Regions from separate parts of the Salimicrobium salexigens genome, predicted to be linked through region 1. Evidence: riboswitches for the same ligand, from Rfam matches in the RefSeq annotation. Region 1 holds a riboswitch; the other holds the start of a gene.

What was found. A riboswitch is a leader RNA that binds a small molecule or an ion and turns the genes downstream of it on or off. The one in region 1 is predicted to bind S-adenosylmethionine.
Region 2: it holds a riboswitch for S-adenosylmethionine, as region 1 does, so the genes downstream of both, BW931_RS07260 (methionine ABC transporter ATP-binding protein) here and BW931_RS00465 (aminotransferase class I/II-fold pyridoxal phosphate-dependent enzyme) in region 1, are expected to answer to the same signal.

Annotation. Positions count from the first base shown of each region.
Region 1 covers NZ_FTOK01000001.1:78,079-83,853, forward strand. The annotation lists gene BW931_RS00455 (ABC transporter ATP-binding protein) at 1-326, shown strand, start outside; gene BW931_RS00460 (ABC transporter permease) at 319-1,533, shown strand; SAM riboswitch class I at 1,609-1,717, shown strand; gene BW931_RS00465 (aminotransferase class I/II-fold pyridoxal phosphate-dependent enzyme) at 1,791-2,903, shown strand; gene BW931_RS00470 (homocysteine S-methyltransferase family protein) at 2,945-3,997, shown strand; gene BW931_RS00475 (phosphatase PAP2 family protein) at 4,100-4,792, shown strand; gene BW931_RS00480 (M20 family metallopeptidase) at 4,854-5,775, opposite strand, start outside.
Region 2 covers NZ_FTOK01000005.1:50,772-56,546, reverse strand. The annotation lists gene BW931_RS07275 (M20 family metallopeptidase) at 1-71, opposite strand, end outside; gene BW931_RS07270 (MetQ/NlpA family ABC transporter substrate-binding protein) at 84-917, opposite strand; gene BW931_RS07265 (methionine ABC transporter permease) at 934-1,596, opposite strand; gene BW931_RS07260 (methionine ABC transporter ATP-binding protein) at 1,586-2,614, opposite strand; SAM riboswitch class I at 2,701-2,816, opposite strand; gene BW931_RS07255 (SDR family oxidoreductase) at 2,979-3,737, opposite strand; gene BW931_RS07250 (S66 family peptidase) at 3,880-4,911, opposite strand; gene BW931_RS07245 (DUF1028 domain-containing protein) at 4,966-5,631, opposite strand.

The DNA of each region.
Region 1 (5,775 bases):
TGCGTCAGAAAGTCATGATTATGTGTGCTTTTCTGATCGAACCCGCTTTATATATCGTAGATGAGCCGTTTGTAGGGCTCGACCCGCTCGGCATCCAGTCTTATCTGGAATGGATGGAAGAAATGAAGGAGAACGGGGCCGGGGTTCTTATGTCGACTCATATACTCGCCACTGCAGAGAAATACTGTGACCGCTTTGTCATTCTTCATGAAGGAGAAATCAGAGCAGACGGGACACTGGAAGAACTTCGCACATTCTTTTCCATGCCGCGGGCTTCCCTCGACGATATATATGTACGATTGACGAAGGACGATTCCCATGATTAACGCCAGACGTTTCTGGAAAGAGCGGATGAGGGAACACACGAAAGAACTGAGCCGGTATACGCGCTATATTTTTAACGGTCATATTGCGGTAGTGATGTTTTTTCTTCTTTCGGCCGGTGCATACTTTTATCAGCAGTGGCTGCAGACCGTTCCGGAAGATTTCCCCGCCGGACTGATTGTAGCTCTGGTTTTCGCCAGCATTACATCCTACAGTCCGGTACGTACAATGATCAAAGAACCGGACCTGGTTTTTCTTCTGCCGGCGGAGTTCGAGTTGAAGGATTATTTCCGTTTCAGTCTTTACTATAGTTATGTGGTGCAGCTTTACGTAATTTTTCTTGCGGGGGCTGCGCTCGGACCTTTGTATTTTACCGTGTATCCTGAACTGGGTACGGATCACTACCTCGCCATCATTCTGCTTATGCTTGTCGTGAAGGCGGGAGTAATGCAGTCCAACTGGTGGATGCTGCAGGAACGTCAGCCTTCTATACGTATCGGCTATCAGGCGGCGGCGTGGATAGTTTCAGCCGCCCTGTTTTACTCTGCGGCCGTTGGTGCCCTCTTGTTTGTCGTTCCGGGTCTTGTGCTCTTGAGCGGGCTTGTAGTATATGCCTGGAGAGTATCGAAGCAGAAAGCCGGGCTTGCCTGGGATCTTCTGCTGGAAAAAGACCAGGGACGGATGAGAGTGTTCTACAGGCTGGCTAATATGTTCACAGACGTTCCGCATCTGAAAAGCCGGGTGAAACGAAGGCGTCTTATCGTAAAACTTTTGACCGCCCGCATTCCTTTTTCCGGAGATACAACGTACACTTACCTGTACCGAATTACTTTTGCAAGATCCGGCGATTACAGCGGGATGTACATTCGTCTGGCTGCTATAGGTGCTCTTGCTGTATGGTTCGTTCCTAATATGATGATAAGTGTAATTATCGGTGTCCTGTTTCTTTATTTGAGCGGATTCCAGATGATGACGTTGTGGCAGCATCATCGGACTATCGCCTGGCTGGATATTTATCCGGTCTCCTTTGAACAGAGAAAAGAAGAATTGATACGTTTCCTGAGACAGCTTCTTTTCTTCCAGACACTCATTTTCGTCGTGGTATTTGCTGTGCAGATGATGTGGGCGGGAGCCCTTTTGATGGCGTTCGGAGGTATTTTTTTCAGTCGGTTATTTACGGAAACCTTTGTAAGGAAACGACTGAATTGAAAAATAATTAAAAAAATATTGACGAATGCTGCGTTCGTCTATATAATTGGTGAAAATCAAATGAATATTAATGGACTCTTATCCAGAGAGGTGGAGGGACTGGCCCTTTGAAACCTCGGCAACCATTGTTTAAAAGCGAACTGGTGCCAATTCCAGCAAAGCCTGTGCTTTGAAAAGATGAGAGGACGATAGTACACAAATGTGTAGAAATCGGCCTCTTTTCAGGAGGTCGATTTTTTTATGGGAGGGATGCCACTATGGTACACGAGAGAGCGACAATACTGACGCAGGCCGGAAACAGGACGGACCCCGGTACCGGCGCAGTAAGCACTCCGGTTTATTTTTCCACAAGTTATGCCCATCACGGGCTCGGGGAATCCACCGGTTTTGATTACACAAGGACGGCTAACCCCACGCGCTCTGTTTTGGAGAAAACACTTCAGGAACTCGAAAAGGGAGACGGGGCTTTTGCCTGCAGTTCCGGAATGGCAGCTATCCATACAGTTTTCGGTCTGTTCCGCTCGGGGGAGGAGGTGATCGTTTCACGTGATTTGTACGGCGGGACCTACCGGCTGTTTGAAGAAGTTCTTGCCCGGTACGGGATAACTTTTCGTTATGCAGACCTCACGAATGATGCGGCACTGGAGAGTGAAATGAGGGAAAGGACAAAAGCCGTATTTTTCGAGACTCCGGCCAATCCTTTGATGAAGGAGGTGGACATTTCGAAATGCGCTGCTGTCTGCAGAAAATACGGTGTAAGGCTAATAGTGGATAACACGTTTTATTCACCTCTCCTTCAGAATCCTCTGGAAGAAGGGGCGGACATCGTTATCCACAGCGGTACGAAGTATCTTGGAGGTCATAATGACGTCCTGGCGGGGGCGATCATAACGAAAGGGGAGGAGCTCACCCGCACTGTCCAGAACCTTCATAACGGGATTGGTGCGACACTGTCGGCGATGGATTCCTGGCTTTTACTGAGAGGGATGAAAACGCTCCACATACGTATGAAACAGCACGAGGAGAATGCGGAAACAATTGTTGATTATCTGAAGAGCCGTGAAGAGGTCCGGGAAGTCCTGTATCCGGGACGGGGCGGGATGCTTTCTTTCCGTTTAACAAGAGAAGAACAGGTGCCGGTTTTTCTGAAGACCTTAAATATCATTACGTTTGCTGAAAGTCTTGGAGGGGTGGAGAGTTTCATTACTTATCCTGCAACTCAGACGCATGCGGATATTCCGGAGGAGACGAGGGTGAAATATGGAGTGGATAGTTGTCTTCTCCGCTTCTCCGTAGGCATTGAAGATAAAAATGACCTGATGGATGACCTGGGCGCAGCGCTTTTGGAGTCTGTTCGAAAAAGTGCATAACTGCCCTGATACGCAAACCATTATAAAAAGGAGCGAGGTATATGACTAAAAGAAGTCTTAAGCAGCGGCTGGAAGAAGGTCCGGTGATTGCCGGGGAAGGTTACCTGTTTGAATTGGAGAGGAGAGGATATCTTCAGGCGGGTTCTTTCGTGCCGGAAGTAGCCCTTAAGAATCCGGAAGCTTTGAAACAGACGTACCGGGATTATATGCTTGCAGGTTCCGATGTAGTGTTAGCTTTTACCTACAACGCCCACCGGGAGAAGATGAGAATCATAGGCAAAGAGGAACTGCTTGAACCGCTGAACCGGAACGCAATCCGTCTGGCTAAAGAAGTGGCGCGAGAACATCCGGAGGAAGAAGCGCTCGTGGCCGGGAACATTTCGAATACGAATATCTTTGATCCGGAAAATGAAGATAGTAAAGTTCAAGTCCGGGAAATGTTCCGGGAAATGGTCGGATGGTGTAAAGAAGAAGGGGTGGATTTTGTGAACGGGGAAACGTTCTACTACCACGAAGAAGCTCTTATTGCTCTGGAGGAGATCAGACGGGTTGAACTCCCGGCTGTCATAACCCTCGGTCTTATGGGGGAAAACATACTGCGTGACGGCTACACCGTGGAGGATTCCTGCGCCTCTCTTGAAGAGAACGGAGCACTGGTCGTAGGTATGAACTGTTTTCGCGGTCCTGATACTATGCAGCCCTACGTAGAGAAAATAAGACGAAAAGTGAACGGATATGTAGGGGCACTGCCGATTCCGTACCGTACGACGGAAGACAATCCCACATTTTTTAATCTTCCGGATGGCGGATGCAGTTGCACTCTCCCGACGGAAACGACTTTTCCGACTTCGCTCGACCCGCTCTATCATAACCGGTATGAACTTGCGGCATGGGCGGAAAAAGCGAAAAATGACGGAGTTAATTATATCGGTCTATGTTGCGGAAGTTCTCCTGCTATGCTCCGCTCTGTTGCGGAAGCGGCCGGTGTGGAGACGGTACACTCCATTTATTCACCCGATATGCATAAACATTTTCTGTTCGGAGAAGAGGAAAGCCTGAATGAATCAAACCTGGCCTACAGGACGAAAGCATAAGCAAAGCCCCGGCAAGGAGGTATACTCTGCCGGGGCTTGTAGTTTGTTTGAAAACGGTGCGGGGAAAGATAGTAAAGAAGTAAGAAGTAGGAGGAAAAGAAATTGTTATTTAGAGGCACACATTTCAAAAATCCCACCAGAACATCCATTATTTTAATAATAGCAGGGTTTATCCTCATAGGAGGAGGGTTCTTCTCTTTCGTTTCCCTCGGTGAAGATGTTCTTGAAGGGGAAAAGTTCGCATTGGATCGCATAGTAAATAATTTTGTGGATACCATCAATCCACCGTGGCTCACAGAAACGATGGGATACATAACCGAAGCAGGGTCCGTATGGATTTTGTCAGCACTGTCGGTCATCGTAATAAGTTATCTTCTGTTTATTTCGAATAAAAGTAAATGGGTGGCACTTTTTTTTGCGGTCAATATGATAGGAATAAGCGCTCTTACGAAAGGTTTGAAGTTATTGTTTGAGCGCCAGCGTCCGGAAGTGATCGAGGCATATGACGGGGTCGGATACAGCTTCCCGAGCGGACACTCTACAGGTGCCTTCGCTTTCTACGGATTTATGATTTATCTCGTTACAGTAAGCAGGTTCACTTCTAAAGTGAAGTGGACCGTGAATATACTGCTTGCATTATTCGGTACTACGGTGGCTCTCAGCCGCATTTTTATAGGGGTCCATTATTTCACCGACGTTCTGGCGGGAATAGCTGTCGGAACGGCCTGGCTGCTCGTCTCCATCGCTGCTCTTGAAATTATGCTGTTCAAAAAAAGAAGAGAGACGGGCAAATAAATAGAAAAATTCCCCGGGCCAGGGCGGCCGGGGAAGCAGGTCTATATGAAAAATTTATGATTCAGCTGCTATATTTATGCTGGTAACTGAGAAATACCTGGAGAAGGGTTTTGGCCCCATGAAGCATAGCCCGTTCATCAAAGTCGAATTTAGGATGATGGTGGGGGAAGTCGTGTTCGGGCAGTTTAGCTCCTGTGAAATAGAAGGCTCCGGGCTTCTTCTGTAAATAATAGGAGAAATCCTCACCGGCCATGGAGGGGTCCACTTCACGGGTTGAGAGAGAGGAATCTGCATGCGGCGCTTCTTTAAGAACCAGGTCAGCCTCATTTTCATGATTGATAACAGGAGGATAGCCGATATTGTAGGAGAAATGGTAGTCGGCGCCTGCCGCCTCACATATCCCTCTCGTAATACGTTCCATCTCTTCCCTGATGGTTTCCTGTACCTCGGGCTCAAACGTTCGTACGGTACCGGAAAGCTCGGCCTGATCGGCGATTATATTGAAGGCTTTGCCGGCTTGAATGGTCCCTACGGTAACTACGGCAGTCTTTAACGGATCGATTCTCCTGGCGACTACCTGCTGGAGAGAAGCTACAATGTCGGAGGCGATGACGATAGCATCTTTCGTCTGGTGAGGCTGGGCGCCGTGGCCGCCTTTTCCTTTAATTTTAATTTCAAAAGCATCGGCGCCAGCCATAAACGGACCCCGGGCCGTTTCGATTGTCCCGTATTCCGTATTTGTCCAGAGATGAGTACCGAAAACGGCGTCTACGTGGTCGAGGGCGCCTGTTTCAAGCAAAGGTTTCGCTCCCCCTGGAGTAATCTCTTCAGCGGGCTGATGTACGAGAACCATAGTGCCGGGAAGTTCCTCCTTATATTTCCACACCGCTTCTGCGAGACCGAGCAGCTCAGCCGTGTGACCGTCATGTCCGCACGCATGCATCACTCCGTCGTTTCTGGAGCGGTAAGGCAGGTGGGTGTTC
Region 2 (5,775 bases), on a different contig from region 1:
TAAGTTTCTTTCCTGTTTTCAATAAAACTGGCGATGTGTTCCTGTAAGTCGTGTGCTGTCGTCAAAGTCATAATTACTCTCCTTTACCATCCTATTTTTTCGAGAGGGACGAACGTCGGTATCAATGAATCATCGAACACTTCACGAATGTGTTCTGCCACATCTTCCTGCTGGTATATATCGACAATTTTCTGATACACTTCTTTATCCGCTTCCTCGGCCTGCGCTGCGATAATGTTTATATAAGGTTCAGCTGTCTCATCTTCTATGAAAATAGCGTCGTCCACCGGAACAAACCCTGCCTCTACGGCTACCCCGTTGTTGATAACAGACGCTGCTACATCAGTCAGTACACGCGGCGTCTGGGCAGCTGCGACCGGTTCAAATTGCAGATTCTTAGGATTGTCCGTTATTTTATCCAGCGAACCGTTCCCGTCAAAATCTTCCGGCAGACCGATCAGTTCTGCTTTCTCCAGCAGAAGAAGGGCACGCCCCATATTTGTAGCTTCTTTCGGTAAGGCAATAGAACTCCCTTCCGGAATATTTTTTACATCTTCATATTCTTCCGAGTACACACCCATCGGCGCAATGATTGTAGTAGCGATAGGTTCGAGATCGAGGTTCCGTTCTTCAATAAAAGAGTCGAAGTAGGAAACGGTCTGAAAGGCATTCAAATCGATATCCCCGTCCGCCAGAGCCATGTTGGGACGAACGTAATCCGAAAACTCCACGAGCTCTATTTCAATTCCTTCTTCGGCTGCTTTTTCCTTCACTTTTTCCCAAATGGGAACGCCGGAACCATTCAGCCCTACTTTAACGACTTCGTCACTTCCTGAAGCTCCGCTCTCTTTACTGCATCCTGCGACCAATGTCGCGGCCGCTATCAGCAGCCCAAGTAGTACAATGATTTTTTTCATTTATAAATCCTCCCGCCTATTGTCTTTTCATTCTTTTGGATAATACGTTCCCGAGCGTCTGAACCACTTGCACAATTAAAACCAGCAGAAGAACCGTGACGATCATGATGTCCGTTTCGAACCGCTGATATCCGTAGGCTATCGCCAGGTCTCCAAGACCTCCTCCTCCGACGAAGCCGGCCATGGCAGATGCCCCAACTAAGCCGATCGTCGCTATCGTCAGGTTCAGCACGATGGAACTCAAGGCTTCCGGTACATATACGCGTAATATAATCTGCCAAGGAGAGGCTCCCATCGCTTCTGCCGCCTCCACGACGCCGGGTTTCACTTCCATAAGACTGCTTTCCACCAGCCTTGCTATATAAGGTCCTGAAAATAGTACGAGCGGTACGACAGCCGCTGCAGTCCCAATAGACGTGCCGACCAGAAACCTTGTAAGAGGGAGGATCGCTACAAGAAGAATAATGAACGGGATGGATCGAAAGAAGTTGATCACTACGCTTAACCCTTTGAAAAATGCGCTATTTTGGAGAAGCCCGCCGTGTCTCGTAACGACAAGTGCGATTCCAAGCGGGATACCGATGAGTGCCGCTACCACCAGTGACACCCCTACCATAATCAATGTTTCGTTGATGGCCTGCAAAATCTTTGGCCAGAATTCCAGTAAATTAACCTGCATCAGCTTCCACCTCCTGGACGTTTACTGTCCGCTGTATATAATCCAGTGCTCTGACAATCTCCCTGTCTTCCCCCAGCAGTTCCACTACCAGCTGGCCAAACGGGATTCCCTGCAGTTCCGTAATTTGTCCGAAAAGAACGTTCACTTCGACCTGATAGTTTTTGGCTACCTGTGAAAAGATGGGCTGAGCAGCCTTCTCCCGGACGAATGTGACCCGGTATACGTGACGTCCTCCCCCGCGTTCTTCAATACCCGCGAGGATGGAAGGCGGGATATCGCTCTCCATCACCGACTGGATAAAGTTTTTCGTCGTCGGGTGCTGAGGATTCGAGAACAGTTCGAAAATGGACCCCTGTTCAATGACCTGGCCGTTTTCCATGACAGCGACACGGTCGCACACTTCCCGGACTGCGTTCATTTCGTGGGTAATCATCAATATCGTAAGGTTATACTCGTCGCGTACTCTTTTCAGTAACTGAAGGATCGACTTCGTCGTCTCAGGATCAAGTGCCGAAGTCGCTTCGTCACATAATAAAATGTCCGGTGATGTAACAAGCGCCCGGGCAATACCTACCCGCTGTTTCTGACCACCCGAGAGTTCTTCCGGATACTGATGTGCTTTATCCGAAAGTCCTACGAAATCAAGAACCTCTTCCACTCTGGCTTTTATTTTTTTCTTGGGAGTGCCGGAAATGATCAGCGGGAAGGCGACATTATGTAAAACCGTTTTAGACTCCAGTAAGTTAAAGTGCTGGAAGATCATCCCGATACGCTTGCGCATTTTCCTGAGCCCGGGCTTAGATAACCGGGACAAATCATCCTCCTCCACTAATATATTGCCCCCGGAAGGCTGCTCCAGCAGATTCACCAACCGGACAAGCGTACTTTTCCCGGCTCCACTGAACCCGATCACTCCGAAAATTTCACCTTTCTCGATCGATATGTCTACGCCATCCACCGCCCGCAACTCTTTTCCGTTGTGCTCATACACTTTCGAAACGTTCTCGAACTGAATCATGCTCCATCCTCCTTACTTAAACGAAAAGACCCCTCTTCCAGAAAAATGGAAGAGGGGTCTTCTAATAAAATTTAGAAAACCGTCTCTTCTCATCTTTCAAGTACGATGCACCTGCTGGAATTGGCACGGTTTCCGATGGAATTCCATCAGTTCCGCTGCCGAGGTTTCAAAGGGCCAGTCCCTCCACCTCTCTGGATAAGAAGATACGTTTATAGTTTTTTGTGATGTGAACTATCTTAATACAATCATGACTTTGTCGTCAATCAGTTTTTTGAAAATTATATTAAATAAGTCACTGAACGTGCAGGTGAAGCTCATTATAAAACCCTCCCGAAAAGTTCGGGAGGGTCACTTCGATTGAACGTCAGTACGCCAGCCACCCGGCATCTGCTCTGATCACTTCACCATTGACAAAAGCTGAGTCTTCACTGGCCAGAAACAGTGCGATTCTGGCTACTTCTTCCGCTTCGCCATTCCTCGGGTTATTCCCGGACCCGGACAAAGCCCTTTCCATACCGAATTCATCCGGTTCTGACATGGTCGTTCCAATATTCGTAGCCACTCCGCCCGGAGCAATAGCATTGCAACGGATTCCGTGATTCGCATATTGGAAACCCACGTTTTTCGTATAACCGGCCAGAGCATGCTTGGAAGCTGTATATGCAGCTCCGGCTCTGGAACCTGCAAGGCTGGCGGATGAGCCCATGTTGACAATAACACCACGGCCCTTCTCCAAAAAAATCGGAAGAGCTTTACGAGTAGCTCTCATAGGTCCCGTTGTATTTACCGCCAGCACCTTTTCCCATAATTCATCGGTTACCTCGGCAGCAGGCATCATGTTATCCATCATCCCGGCATTATTAACCAGAATATCCAGCGTTCCATACGTGTCGACAGCTGTGTCGATCAAACGCTGGACATCTGATTCTTTCGTCACGTCCGCCAAGACCGCTGTAGCAGTTCCATTATTCTTTTCAATTTCCTCGACCGTTTCCTGCGAGCCTTTTTCATTAACGTCAGAAACGATGACCTTCGCACCTTCTTGTGCATATAATATAGCGATTTGTCTCCCCATTCCTGAACCAGCTCCGGTTACCACAGCTACCTGACTTTCAAGTTTCATAAAGCAGTTCTCCCTCCTGAAAGATAGTTGAACCCTTTTAGAATCGAAAGCTGACCTGAAGATAAGAGAACCTATCTTTATCTTATCACTTCATATAAAAAATTCAAAATAAAGAACATTTATCCTTAAAAAGAAATGAAATCTATTCCACTCCACTTTCCAGAATGGAAAAAGTCTTTTCACTGCAATTAATTACCGCCTGCGCTCCATAAGGAAGGAGAAATTTCGGCTCCGTATGGCCAAAATTCAAGTTGTACAGCACAGGCAAATCCACGAGACCATACTCCTTCATTACCCGGGAAATAACTTCTTTGTATTCCTCATAGTAAGCTTCATCTTTCGGCTTACCGAATACGATGCCCGCAGCCTTCTGCAGAATCCCCTGGGTCGCGTAGTTACGAAGCCAGCGTTTTATATCCTCAGGCGGAGTTTTTTCTTCAGACGTTTCAAAGAAAATAATTCCGCCCTTCCACGCTTCCTTCTCCGGCCAGAGTGTCGTCCCTTTCACCATTTCCAGAACATCGATACAGCCGCCGATGAGTCTGCCTCGTGCTATACCGGAACCTTGGAGAACTTCATAACCTGAGTTCGCCTGCATCGTACGGCGGGTGTTTTTGTTCGACTCTTCCCACTCCAGATGTTCACTCGTCCACTCTTTGGCAGGAGGAATGTTACCGATAGCTTCTCCTGAAAAAAGTGTGCGGTTCAGCATATTTACTGTATACGGATCCATTTCCACATTTTCCGCAAAGTCCGTTAAGACCGCCGGACCATAAAAAGAAGAGAGACCTGCCTTATGGCAAAACAGATGGGAAACCGTAACGTCTGAGTATCCCATAAAAACTTTGGGATTATCGCGGATCACATCAAAATCGATGTACGGCAGCAGGCGGACACTGTCGTCCCCGCCTATATTGGCAATGATGCCTTTAATCGACTCGTCTTTAAACGCGTTCATCAGATCTTCCGCACGCGCTTCCGGATGCTCGTAAATATATTCAGAGCCCTTTAAACTGTTAGGCATAGGAACGACTTCTAAATTGAACACTTCTTCAAGTCTTTTTACGCCCTGGTCATAACGCCATCGGATGTCCGGATCACCGGCGATGCCTGAAGATGTACTTACTGTTGCCACTTTGTCTCCTGCTTTCAGTTTTTGCGGTTTAATTAACAACGAAAACGCTCCTTTTATTACTTTATTTCTTACCTTATCAGAGCTTCCTCTATATCAGGAATCAAAATTTCCTTTAGGGTTATCTTTAGTGGGAAGATCCCCGACGAAAGGGAACAGTTCTTCTTCCGCTACCTGATGAATTCTGTACAGCTCCTTCACAGGGTCAGGATGCTCATCAACCCGAAGATCGACTAAAGGATACTCTTCGGTGTCCGAAACGCGGACGGCGGCTGACTGCCGGCCACGCTTGTCCCCTCCCTCATCCTGGCCGGCCTGGAGAGCTATAACAAGTCTTTCGGAGAGAGGGGTACCTTCCGTTTCCAGAAAAGAGTCATACATCGCCTGAATGGTCTCGGGTCCGGTGAGCATACTCCCTGCCACCGCAAAGTGATCACCTTCCCGATGACCGTACCATCCTTCGCACTCGTCTCCTGAAAAAGCGGCACTGTTTCCATCCTTGTCCACGATACAGAACTGCCGGATGGCTGGTTGTGCGTCTTCTTTTAAAACCTTTTCTTTCACTTTCTCTGCGGAAAATCCTTCATTTAGATAACGGACACCGTTAATTCCTATATAAGGATTGACGAAAGACTGAGTAGCCACGGCTCCCGCCTTTGGTGCAGTAAAAGGACAGAGCGCTCCTACCGCCGGTACTTTGGTGGAGACCGCCACTCCAAACTGACCGGTCTCTTTGCATTTTGCTGTAATCGAAAAAGTCATATCAGCATTTCTCCTCTCGTTCTGTAAACGTTTCTGTCGATTATGTATCCCGTACCTACTGTACTTTCGGCTCTCCGACTTCGTTTTTCATTCTATTGAGTTTAAAGACCTGCTGATTTCCAAATGGAGCAGCAGGTCCTGTAA